DNA from 2 places in the Isoptericola sp. NPDC057191 genome. Region 2 is predicted to be linked to the other one. Evidence: predicted binding sites of a transcription regulator. Region 2 holds the regulator's gene; the other holds the start of a gene.
What was found. Region 2 encodes HspR, which represses chaperone genes until heat shock. Its sites were predicted from a motif close to AAGTTGAGTCNNNNNGACTCAACTT; they were not measured.

Region 1 (7,089 bases), on a different contig from region 2:
ACGTCGCGAACATCTTCCTCAAGATCGGGGTGGGTTCGCGCGCCGCGGCGACGGCGTACGCCTACGACTCCCGGCTCGTCTGAGCCCGGCCTGCACACGAGGGATGCATGGTCCTGCCGATGTGGCGTCGCGCGCACGACCCCTAGCGTCGGGTGCAGAACGAGCCGCTGGACCGAGCCCAGGAGGACGTCATGAGCACCTTCTACCAGGTCGCCTACGCCGTGGGATTCACGCCGTGGGAGCGGTCGGCCGCCGCGGACGCCGGTCGGCTGGACGAGCTCCTCCGACGCGAGGAGGCGGAGCGCGGAGGGCCCGGGCGCGCGCTCGACGTGGGCTGCGGCACGGGAGTGCATGCGCTGACCCTCGCCCGCCGCGGGTGGGACGTCACGGCGGTCGACGTCGTCGAGCGCGCTCTCGGCCGCGCCCGCACGAGGCTGGCGCGCGAGCGCGTCGCCGCGACGGTCGTCCGGGCGGACGCCACGACCCTGCCCGCCGACGTCGTGGGGGACGACTTCGACCTCGTCCTCGACGTCGGCTGCTTCCACGGGCTGCGAACCCCCGAGCAGCGCGCGATGGGCCGCGCCGTGACGGACCGCACGCGTCCGGGCGCGACGCTCCTGATGCTCGTGCTGGGCAGGTCCGTCGGGCCGCCGTTCATGCCCACCGGCGCCAGTCGGGCCGACATCGAGGACGCCTTCCCCGGGTGGAAGGTCACCGACGTGCACCGGGTCCCCACCGACGCCCCGGGCATGCCGCGCCTCGCGCGTCGTGGCGAGCCCACGTTCTACCGGCTGCGCCGCACACCGGTCGGCGGGCCGCGATGACCTAGGAGGTGAGGGGTTGTCCACAGGTCTCGCCCGGGGTGCGCTGTACTTCGATAGGATCGAACAAGTGTTCGAACGGTGTGTCGGGACGGCCGACCGCGACGGCGAAAGGGGGCGGGATGGCTCAGCAGCACGACGTCGTCGACGCGTCACCTGGAGCGCCGGTCGAGCTGTCCGACGTGCTGCGACGCGTCGACCCTGGGCCGCGACCGTCCCTCCATCAGGTGTCGTCCTCGATCGACGAGGTGGTGGAGCTCCAGCGACGCATCGACGCGCTGGAGGGCGCCAAGGTGCTCGCCGTGGAACGGGCGCGACGGGCCGCCGACAGGTGCGAGCGGGCGCTGCTCGAGCGGGACGACCCGCAGGTCCGCCGGGCATCGTCGACCCGTCGGCGCGAGCTGGCGGAGCGGGCCTTCACGGCCGACCTGGCGACGGCGTTGCGCTGGTCCGAGCAGGAGGCGACGCGACTCGTCGGCGTGGCGCGCGTACTGACCGAGGCGGCCTCGCACGCCCATGCTGCCGGCGAGGCCGGGGGCGGGGAGGGCACGGCCACGGCGCTCGTGGACCTGTGCCAGGGGCGGTTCTCGCTCGCGCACGCCGGGGCGCTCGCGGACACCCTCCTCGGCCTTCCCGACGTCGACGCGCGCCGAAGCGTCGAGGAGGCGGTCCTGCCGGCCGCCAGGCGGGTCACCCTGCCGCAGCTCCGCCGCCGGCTGCGGCGCGCGCGGGACCTGGCGCACCCGGTGTCGTTGACGGTCCGGCACCGCGCGGCGGTCGACAAGCGGGCGGTCTACCTCGACCCGGGCGCTGACGGCATGGCCTGGATCACCGCGCACCTGCCGGCGGTCCAGGCGCATGCGATCCACGACCGGCTCTCTCGCGTCGCTCGCACGGCACGGGACGAGGGCGACCCGCGCGGGGCGGGGCAGCTCCGTGCCGACGCGTTCGCGGACCTCCTGCTCGGCCGAGCCGACATCGACGGCGCCGACGTCGACGGCGCCGACGACCCGCGTGCCGTCGCGGGCAGCGCTGCTGCCCGTGGCGCAGAGGGCGCCCGGGTGCCCGGCCTGGCAGACCTTGCCCGCCGCGTCGCACCCACCGTGCGGATCACCGTGCCGGTGCTCACGCTGCTCGGCGGTGACGCCGGCGGGGTCGCCGAGCTGGACGGTCAGGCCCCCGTCGACGCGGAGACCGCGCTCCGCCTGACGGCGAGCGCCCCCTCGCTCCGCCGACTCCTGGTCGACCCGGTCGACGACACGGTGCTGGCCACCGACCCGGGCACCTACGCCGTGCCGGCAGCGCTCCGCGCGCTGCTGCAGGCCCGGGACGTCACCTGCACGTTCCCGGGCTGCACCCGGGCGGCTTCGGCCTGCGACGTCGACCACGTCAGGGCGTGGGTCGACGGCGGCACGACGACCGCCGACAACCTGACCCATCTGTGCCGTCACCACCACGTGCTCAAGCACCAGACCGGATGGCGTGTCGCCCGGGCGCCTGACGGCGCCCTCCTGTGGACGTCGCCCACGGGGCGCGCGCAACCCCGGCCCCCGGACCCCGGGCGTGGCTCGCCGAACCAGGCCGACGCGCGAGCCCCCGACGGGCACCCGCCGTCCGATCCCGGCACGCCGCCGTTCTGAGCGGTCGGTGAGTCACGGCCGGGAGGGTCGGTCGTCATGACCTGTGCCAGCACGCCCGCATGACGACGGTGACGCTCCGCCCGATGACGCCGGGCGAGTTCGACGAGTGGCAGGACGCGCTGGCGGAGGGCTACGCGGCGGAGCAGGTCGCCGCGGGGATGTGGCAGGCCGACGGCGCGGCGCAGCGGGCGCGCGACGAGAGCGCCCGGCTCCTGCCGCAGGGCGTGGCCACGGGACGGATGCTGTTCCTGCGCGGCCTCGACGCCGACGGCGAGCCGGTCGGGCGCGTGTGGGTGGCGCTGGACCACCCGCGCGGGGTGCCCGGCGTGGCGTTCCTGTACGACATCGAGGTGGTCGAGTCGCGCCGCGGTCAGGGGCTCGGGCGCGGGCTGCTCACGGCAGCCGAGGACGCGGCCCGTGAGGCCGGCGCCACCGCCCTCGAGCTCAACGTCTTCGGGCACAACACGCCCGCGGTGACGCTGTACGGCTCCGCCGGGTACGACGTCGTGACGCAGCAGATGCGCAAGCCGCTCTGACGACCGGGGGACGAGCCCTCTCAGGCGGCGCCGCCCGCCGGACCGGCCTGCCCGCCCACGGCGGCGACGACCTGTGCGGCGACGAACGCCGCGTTCGTGCGCAGGACGTCCTCGGGCACGTCGGGCAGGTTCTCCGCCCAGTCGAGCAGCGGGGAGCCGCGGAACTGCAGCACGCGGGCGGGCCGGCCGAGGAACGCCAGGTGCAGGTGCGCCCCGCCGTCGCCCCACTTGGCGAGCTGCACGCGGCCCACGCTCGGCAGCGCCTCGACGGCCGCCGAGACCGCGACGATCAGCTGCCCCATCTCCGCGGCGAGGTCCGCCGGGACCGTCGGCAGGTCGCAGTGCGCCGAGACGGGCACGAGCATGAGGAACGCGGGCAGCCCCTGGGCGAGGTCGGCGGTCAGCACCCACCGCTCGTTGCGCCACACGTGGTCCTCCAGGAACGTGGGCAGGCGGTCCGCCGCCGACGAGCACCAGCACTCGGACGGGTCCTCGCCCCTGCGCGGGGGCTCGGCGTCGGCCAGGGGGTGCAGCGGCTTCATCCGCAACGAGTCCACCTCGTAGGGGTAGATGTCCCAGCCGGGCATCTCCTCGACCGCCACGGGGAGCCGGCCGTCCGGGCCGAGGTGGGCGACGATGCGGGCGTAGTAGCTGTCGGCGGGCTCGGGCTGCATGCGCCGATCCCACCACAGGCGTCCGGTCCGCGGCAGGGCCGGGCGCAAAGGTGGCGCTGAGCACGTTCGGAGGTTCGCGCCGCGCCAGTCAGGGACACTGGAGACAGCAATCTTCTGTCAAGACGAGGAGTATCAGGTGCCCCAGGGAACTGTCCGATGGTTCGACGCCGACCGAGGGTTCGGCTTCATCGACCTCGGGGACGAGGCGGAGGACCTGTTCGTCCACGCGTCCGAGATCGTCGGCGACGACGGGCCCAAGCTGCTCCGTGAGGGGCAGGTCGTCGAGTTCGAGGTGGGCGAGGGCGACCGCGGCCCGCAGGCCCGCCGCGTCCGGGTCACGGGCGACCAGGCCGCGGACGCGCCCCTGGGCGTGCTCGGCACCGTCAACTGGTACGAGCCGACCAAGGGGTACGGCTTCGTCACGCCCGACGACGGCCGCGACGAGATCTTCGTGCACAGCTCGGCCATCGTCGGGGGCGGCGTGGTCACGGAGGGGCAGCGGGTGGCGTTCCTCGTCGTCGAGGGGGAGAAGGGTCCGCAGGCGGACCACCTGCTCCCGCTCGCGTCCGAGCCGGCCCGGCCCGCCTCCGACGGCGCGGACGGCACCGTCTCCTGGTACGACGACGTCAAGGGCTTCGGGTTCATCGCTCCCGACGCGGGCGGCGACGACGTCTTCGTGCACGTCCGCGCGCTCGGCCATGGCCTGAGCGAGCTCGCCGAGGGCGCACGCGTGACGTTCGACGTCGTCGAGGGCGACAAGGGTCCGAACGCCCGCAACGTCCAGCTCGTGCGCGGTGCCGCCGGTGCCGCAGGTGGGCGTAGTCCGCGCGGGGGTGCGGACCGCGGCCGCTCGGGCCGGCCGTCGTCGTCCGGCGCGCCCGTGCGTGGTGGCGAGGGCACCGTCGCGCGGTACGACGCGGACCGCGGGTTCGGCTTCATCACGCCCGACGCCGGAGGTGCGGACCTGTTCGTGCACGTGTCCGTCGTGCGGGGTGTCGAGTTCCTGGAGGAGGGCGACCGCGTCCGCTTCAAGGTGCGGCAGAGCGACCGGGGCCCGCAGGCCGACAACGTCGAGCTGGTCTGAGCGAGCGGAACCTCCCGAGGATTGCGGCACAGCAGCCCTGTTCGCTCACAGCGAACGCCCGTGATCACCTGCGGGAATAGAGGCGCCCCGAGCAAGGTTGAGCCATACAGACTCAACTTCAGCGCCTGCGGTTTGCGAGGCCGGGGCGCCGAGATTTACGTTGAGTGCAGTTGACTCAACCTCGGGCGCACAGGCGTCCGGACGTACGCATGGAGGCAGCACACATGGCTCGAGCAGTCGGTATCGACCTGGGCACCACGAACTCCGTGGTCGCCGTCCTGGAGGGCGGCGAGCCCACCGTCATCGCGAACGCGGAGGGGTCGCGCACGACGCCGTCCGTCGTCGCGTTCTCCAAGACCGGCGAGGTCCTCGTCGGTGAGGTGGCCAAGCGTCAGGCGGTCACCAACGTCGACCGCACCATCTCGTCGGTCAAGCGCCACATGGGCACCGACTGGGCGGTCGAGATCGACGACAAGAAGTACACCGCGCAGGAGATCTCCGCGCGCGTGCTCGGCAAGCTCAAGCGCGACGCCGAGGAGTACCTGGGCGAGCCCGTCACCGACGCGGTCATCACCGTCCCGGCGTACTTCAACGACGCCGAGCGCCAGGCGACCAAGGACGCCGGCCAGATCGCGGGCCTCAACGTGACGCGCATCGTCAACGAGCCCACCGCGGCGGCCCTCGCCTACGGCCTGGAGAAGGGCAAGGAGGACGAGCTCATCCTCGTCTTCGACCTGGGCGGCGGCACGTTCGACGTCTCGCTCCTCGAGGTCGGCAAGGACGAGGACGACTTCTCCACCATCCAGGTGCGCGCCACCTCGGGCGACAACCGCCTCGGCGGTGACGACTGGGACCAGCGCATCGTGGACCACCTCATCAAGCAGGTGAAGAACAGCGCCGGTGTCGACCTGTCGAAGGACAAGATCGCCCTGCAGCGTCTGCGCGAGGCGGCCGAGCAGGCCAAGAAGGAGCTCTCGTCCGCGACGAGCACCAACGTCTCGATGCAGTACCTGTCCATGAGCGAGAACGGCCCCGTCCACCTGGACGAGAAGCTCACGCGTGCGCAGTTCCAGCAGATGACGCAGGACCTCATCGACCGCACCAAGGCGCCGTTCCACGCGGTCATCCGCGACGCGGGCATCTCCGTGTCCGACATCGACCACGTCGTGCTCGTGGGTGGCTCCACCCGCATGCCGGCCGTGACCGACGTCGTGCGCGAGCTCACCGGTGGCAAGGAGCCCAACAAGGGCGTCAACCCGGACGAGGTCGTCGCCGTGGGCGCGGCCCTGCAGGCCGGCGTCATCGGCGGCGAGCGCAAGGACGTGCTGCTCATCGACGTCACCCCGCTGTCCCTCGGCATCGAGACCAAGGGCGGCGTGATGACCAAGCTCATCGAGCGCAACACGGCCATCCCGACCAAGCGCAGCGAGATCTTCTCCACGGCGGAGGACAACCAGCCGTCCGTGGCGATCCAGGTCTTCCAGGGCGAGCGCGAGTTCACCCGCGACAACAAGCCGCTGGGCACGTTCGAGCTCACCGGCATCGCCCCGGCGCCGCGCGGCGTCCCGCAGATCGAGGTCACCTTCGACATCGACGCGAACGGCATCGTGCACGTGTCCGCCAAGGACCGCGGCACGGGCACCGAGCAGTCGATGAAGATCACCGGTGGTTCCGCCCTCCCCAAGGAGGACATCGACCGCATGGTGAAGGACGCCGAGGAGCACGCCGCCGAGGACAAGAAGCGTCGCGAGGAGGCCGAGACCCGCAACCAGGCCGAGGCCTTCGCGTACTCGATGGAGAAGCAGATCGCGGACAACCGCGACAAGCTCCCCGCCGAGGTCGTCACCGAGGTCGAGGCCGACATCGCCGGCGTCAAGACCGCCCTGGAGGGCGAGGACGCCGACGCCGTCAAGGCCGCGTACGAGAAGCTCGGCACGTCGTCGCAGAAGATCGGCCAGGCGCTGTACGCCTCGGCCGAGCAGGAGCAGGCCGCGGGCAACGCCCAGGCCGCCGAGGATGACGCGGCCTCGGCCGCCGGTGCCTCCTCCGCCTCCGACGAGGACGTGGTCGACGCCGAGATCGTCGACGACGAGGACGACAAGAAGTGACGGACGAGCAGCGGTCGGTCCCCGAGCCCCCGGAGAGCTCCGAGGGCTCGGGGGAGACCCCCTTCCAGTTCACCGACAAGCGCAAGGTCGACCCGACGTCGGGCGAGGCCCGTGCGGGCGAGCCTGCCGAGCAGGCCGACGAGTCGCAGGACCCGCTCGCGGCGCTCGACTTCGAGCCCGAGGGCGAGGCCGCCGAGAGCGCGGAGGTCCTGGCGGCGAAGGCCGA
Region 2 (3,883 bases):
GGTTGCGCCACCTCGCCCCGTGACGAAAGGAGGACGTCGTGACAGGTCAGGACTGGATCGAGAAGGACTTCTACTCCGCTCTCGGCGTCCCCAAGGACGCGGACGACGCGGCCATCAAGAAGGCGTACCGCAAGCTGGCGCGGCAGTACCACCCGGACCAGAACCCGGGTGACGCGTCGGCCGAGGCGAAGTTCAAGGAGATCGGCGAGGCGTACGCCGTCCTCTCGGACAGCGAGCAGCGTCAGCAGTACGACGCCGTGCGTGCGATGGCCGGTGGCGGCGCCCGGTTCGCCGCGGGCCCCGGTGGCGGTGGCAACGGCTTCGAGGACGTGTTCGGGTCGATGTTCGGCGGAGGCGCCCCGAACGCCCGCTACACGCAGTACCCGCAGGGCGGCGGCGCCGGCGGCTTCGAGGACATCCTCAGCTCGATGCTCGGCGGCCAGGGCGGCTTCCGCGGCGGCAGCCGGCGCGCCGGCTTCACCGCGCCGCAGAAGGGCCCGGGCGTCGCGGCGGAGACCACGCTGCCGTTCCGCACGGCCGTGGAGGGCGCCACCGTGGAGTTCACGGTGGACGGCCGCAAGGTCAAGACCAAGATCCCCGCGGGCGTCAACGACGGCCGCAAGCTGCGCATCCGCGGCAAGGGGCGGCCGGGTTCCGGCGGCGGTGAGGCGGGCGACCTCGTGGTCACCGTGCACGTCTCCGCGCACCCGGTGTTCACGCTCGACGGCGTCAACCTGCGCATGTCGGTGCCCGTCACGTTCACGGAGGCCGCTCTCGGCACCACGCTCGAGGTGCCCACCCTCGACGGCAGCACCGTGCGGCTCAAGGTGCCCGCGGGCACGCCGTCCGGCCGCGTGCTGCGGGTCAAGGGCCGCGGCGTGCGGACGACGAAGGCGCAGGGCGACCTGCTCGTCACCGTGCAGGTCGCGGTGCCGCAGAAGCTCAGCAAGAAGGCGAAGGAGGCGCTCGAGGCGTTCGCCGCCGAGAGCGACCACGAGGACGTCCGGGCAGGGCTGGCGCAGCGCGCCGCGGAGTGACGGCCCGGGCGACGTGCACCGTGCGAGGGAGGTAGCGATGGTCACCGAGGACGCCCCGGTGCTGACCGTGTCCCAGGCCGCCCAGCTCGCCGGGATGCACCCGCAGACCCTGCGCCAGTACGACCGGCTCGGCCTGGTGACGCCCCGCCGCACCGCGGGCCGGGGGCGGCGGTACTCGCAGCGCGACGTGTCCCGCCTGCTGGAGGTCCAGCGGCTCGCGCAGGTCGAGGGGATCAACCTCGCCGGCATCCGGCGCATCCTCGACCTGCAGGAGCACGTGGCCCAGCTCGAGGCACGCCTCACCGCGCTCGCGATGCAGCCCGGGGGCCGGGTGTTCGCCGCCGGCTCGTCGGGCGACGTCGTCGTCGTGCGCCGCGGTCAGCGGGTGCGGCGCGCCGAGCGGTCCGAGCTGGACGCCGCGGAAGGCGCGCTGGTGCTCTGGCGCCCCCTGCCCCGACGCGGCTGAGAGCCGCCGCCCGCCGTCTTTTCGCCATGCAATTCTTCGCTAAATCCCGTCGCAATAGGTGAGGCTTTCCTTGCTGAATTCGAGGGCGAATTCGCATCGCATATTCCGTGCGTGAGTCCTATCCTGGCTGAAGGCGGCGCGAGCCGACGGCGAGCAGCGAGGAGCGCACGATGAGCACTCTGATGGAGATGCCCGAGGTGACCGAGTGCACCGTCGAGGGCTGCGGCTACAACCACGACCACGGCTGTCACGCCGGTGCGGTGACGATCGCCGGGCACACCGGAGACGCGTCGTGCGCCACGTTCATCCCGCTGAGCGCCAAGGGCGGCCTGGAGAAGGTCGTCGCCCACGTGGGGGCGTGCCAGCGCGGGGACTGCGTCCACAACCACGAGCTCGAGTGCGCGGCGGCCGCGATCCGCGTCGGGCCCGGCCCGGACGACGAGAGCCACGCCGACTGCCTCACCTACTCGCACCCCTGAGCCTCGTCGGCACCCAGGTGGCGGTCAGCGCGGGGGTCAGCGTGACGGTCAGCGGGTGAGCTGCGTGAGCAGCTCGGCGGCCGCGGCGTGCGACGTCGGCAGGCGCTCCACCCACACCCGGGTGGGGCGCCGCATCGTGTCCCCGATCCCCATGAGCGCGGCGTTGCGCTCGACCACCCGGCGGGTGGTCTTCGCCAGGTCGCTCACCCTGGCGTCGCGGCGGGTCAGCACCGCGAAGACGCCGTCGGTCAGCGCCGCCATCGGGTGGCCCTCCCCGAAGACCTGCTCGAGGGCGCGGCCCACGGTCGCGGACCGCGCGGCCCGGTCCCAGGGCGCCAGCCCGTCCACGGCGACGTCGATGACGACGAGGCAGTGCGTGGTCGGCACGTCGTGCTCGGCCCCGACGGCCGCGCCGTACGTCTCCCGCAGCCGCTCCGTGAGGTAGGCCCGCGTGGGCAGCCCGGTGCCCGGGTCGCGCAGCCCGCTCAGGGCCGGCTCGGTGTCGCGTCCACGGACCCAGCCGACGGCGACCGCACGGATCGCGTCGGGGTCCGGGGCGCGGTGGGCGGCACGGTAGAGGCACTCCACGTCGTCCAGCGTCTCGCCCAGCCCGACTCCTGCGCGCCCGCGCGCGGCACCCAGCCGGTGGGCGGCGGCGTGGGGCGACCGGCCGTCGTCGAACGCCTCGACCAGCGCGTCGACCGCCGGGTGGTACCAGTCGTCCGGGCGCAGCCAGACGTCGGCAAGGCTCGTCGCGCGCCAACGGTCGAGCACCTCGGAGGGGAGCTCGGGCGCGTCCGTGGGCCCGCTCGTGGACCGGTTCATGATGATGGGAGCCCCATGGGCAGCCATCATGACGCAGTTGCGCCCCACTGACACGGGCGAGAACTGTCGCGGAGGCGCTTTCCGCTGCCTGAGGCACGGAAACTTGCGGATATCCTGCGTCTTTCTTGAGAAAGTTCACCCCTCAACGACCGGCTGCGCGCACGTACAGTACGGGAGTCTGCGCGGGAGCATCGCGTGGGAGAGCCAGAGCGAGGTCGGCCATGACGGACGTCTACGTGGGGTCGGACGACTCGGCACGCAGTGACGCCGAGCTGATCCTGGACGTGCGCGGAGGCGACCTCGAGGCGTTCGGTGCTCTCTACGTCCGGCACGTGCCGGCAGCCCGCGCCGTGGCCAGGCAGTACGTGCGCTCCGCGGCCGACGCCGACGACCTCGTCTCGGAGGCGTTCCACCGGGTGCTCGACGTGCTGCAGCACGGCGGCGGCCCCGACGCCACGTTCCGCGCCTACCTGCTGACGGTGGTGCGGCGGCTCGCCGCCGACCTCGCGCGCGGGGTACGGCGCACCCGCCCCACGGCCGACGACGGCACGTTCGAGGCCGCGCTCGGCCTCGTCGACTCCACCGACGTCCCCACGTTCGAGGGGTTCGAGCGGTCCGTCGTGAAGAACGCCTACCAGGCGCTCCCGGAGCGCTGGCAGGCGGTGCTCTGGTACACGGAGATCGAGGGCCGCACGCCGGCCGAGGTGGCGCCGATCCTCGGCCTGACGCCCAACGGCGTCTCCGCCCTCGCCTACCGCGCCCGCGAGGGACTGCGGGTCGGGTACCTGCAGGAGCACCTCACGCACGCACCCACCGACGGGTGCCGGGCCGTGAACCCGCTGCTCGGCGCGTACGTGCGCGGCGGCCTGGCGCGGCGCGAGGTCGCGAAGGTCGACACCCACCTGGAGTCGTGCAGCGAGTGCCGCTCGCTCGTGCTCGAGCTCGGCGACGTCGCCCACGGCATGCGGGCCGTCGTCGCGCCCCTCATCGTCGGGCTGGCGGGCCTCGCCGTCGTGGGGGCGCTGCCCATCGGGGGCACGGTCGGCGCGCTGGGCGGAGCGGTCGGCAGCGCGGCG

Region 1: dnaK (molecular chaperone DnaK) is a predicted target of HspR. The motif match lies at 4,850-4,874, and genes of this name have one in related genera.

What each region holds. Positions count from the first base shown of each region.
Region 1 is NZ_JBHUWC010000188.1:441-7,529, reverse strand. Features, by position in the region: partial or broken gene ACFT55_RS17455 (LuxR C-terminal-related transcriptional regulator) at 1-83, shown strand, start outside; gene ACFT55_RS17450 (class I SAM-dependent methyltransferase) at 192-824, shown strand; gene ACFT55_RS17445 (DUF222 domain-containing protein) at 944-2,461, shown strand; gene ACFT55_RS17440 (GNAT family N-acetyltransferase) at 2,521-2,997, shown strand; gene ACFT55_RS17435 (hypothetical protein) at 3,018-3,671, opposite strand; gene ACFT55_RS17430 (cold-shock protein) at 3,808-4,755, shown strand; gene dnaK (molecular chaperone DnaK) at 4,980-6,863, shown strand; gene grpE (nucleotide exchange factor GrpE) at 6,860-7,089, shown strand, end outside.
Region 2 is NZ_JBHUWC010000257.1:71-3,953, reverse strand. Features, by position in the region: gene ACFT55_RS19360 (DnaJ C-terminal domain-containing protein) at 39-1,037, shown strand; gene ACFT55_RS19355 (heat shock protein transcriptional repressor HspR) at 1,075-1,503, shown strand; gene ACFT55_RS19350 (DUF1540 domain-containing protein) at 1,674-1,982, shown strand; gene ACFT55_RS19345 (hypothetical protein) at 2,031-2,807, opposite strand; partial or broken gene ACFT55_RS19340 (sigma-70 family RNA polymerase sigma factor) at 3,029-3,883, shown strand, end outside.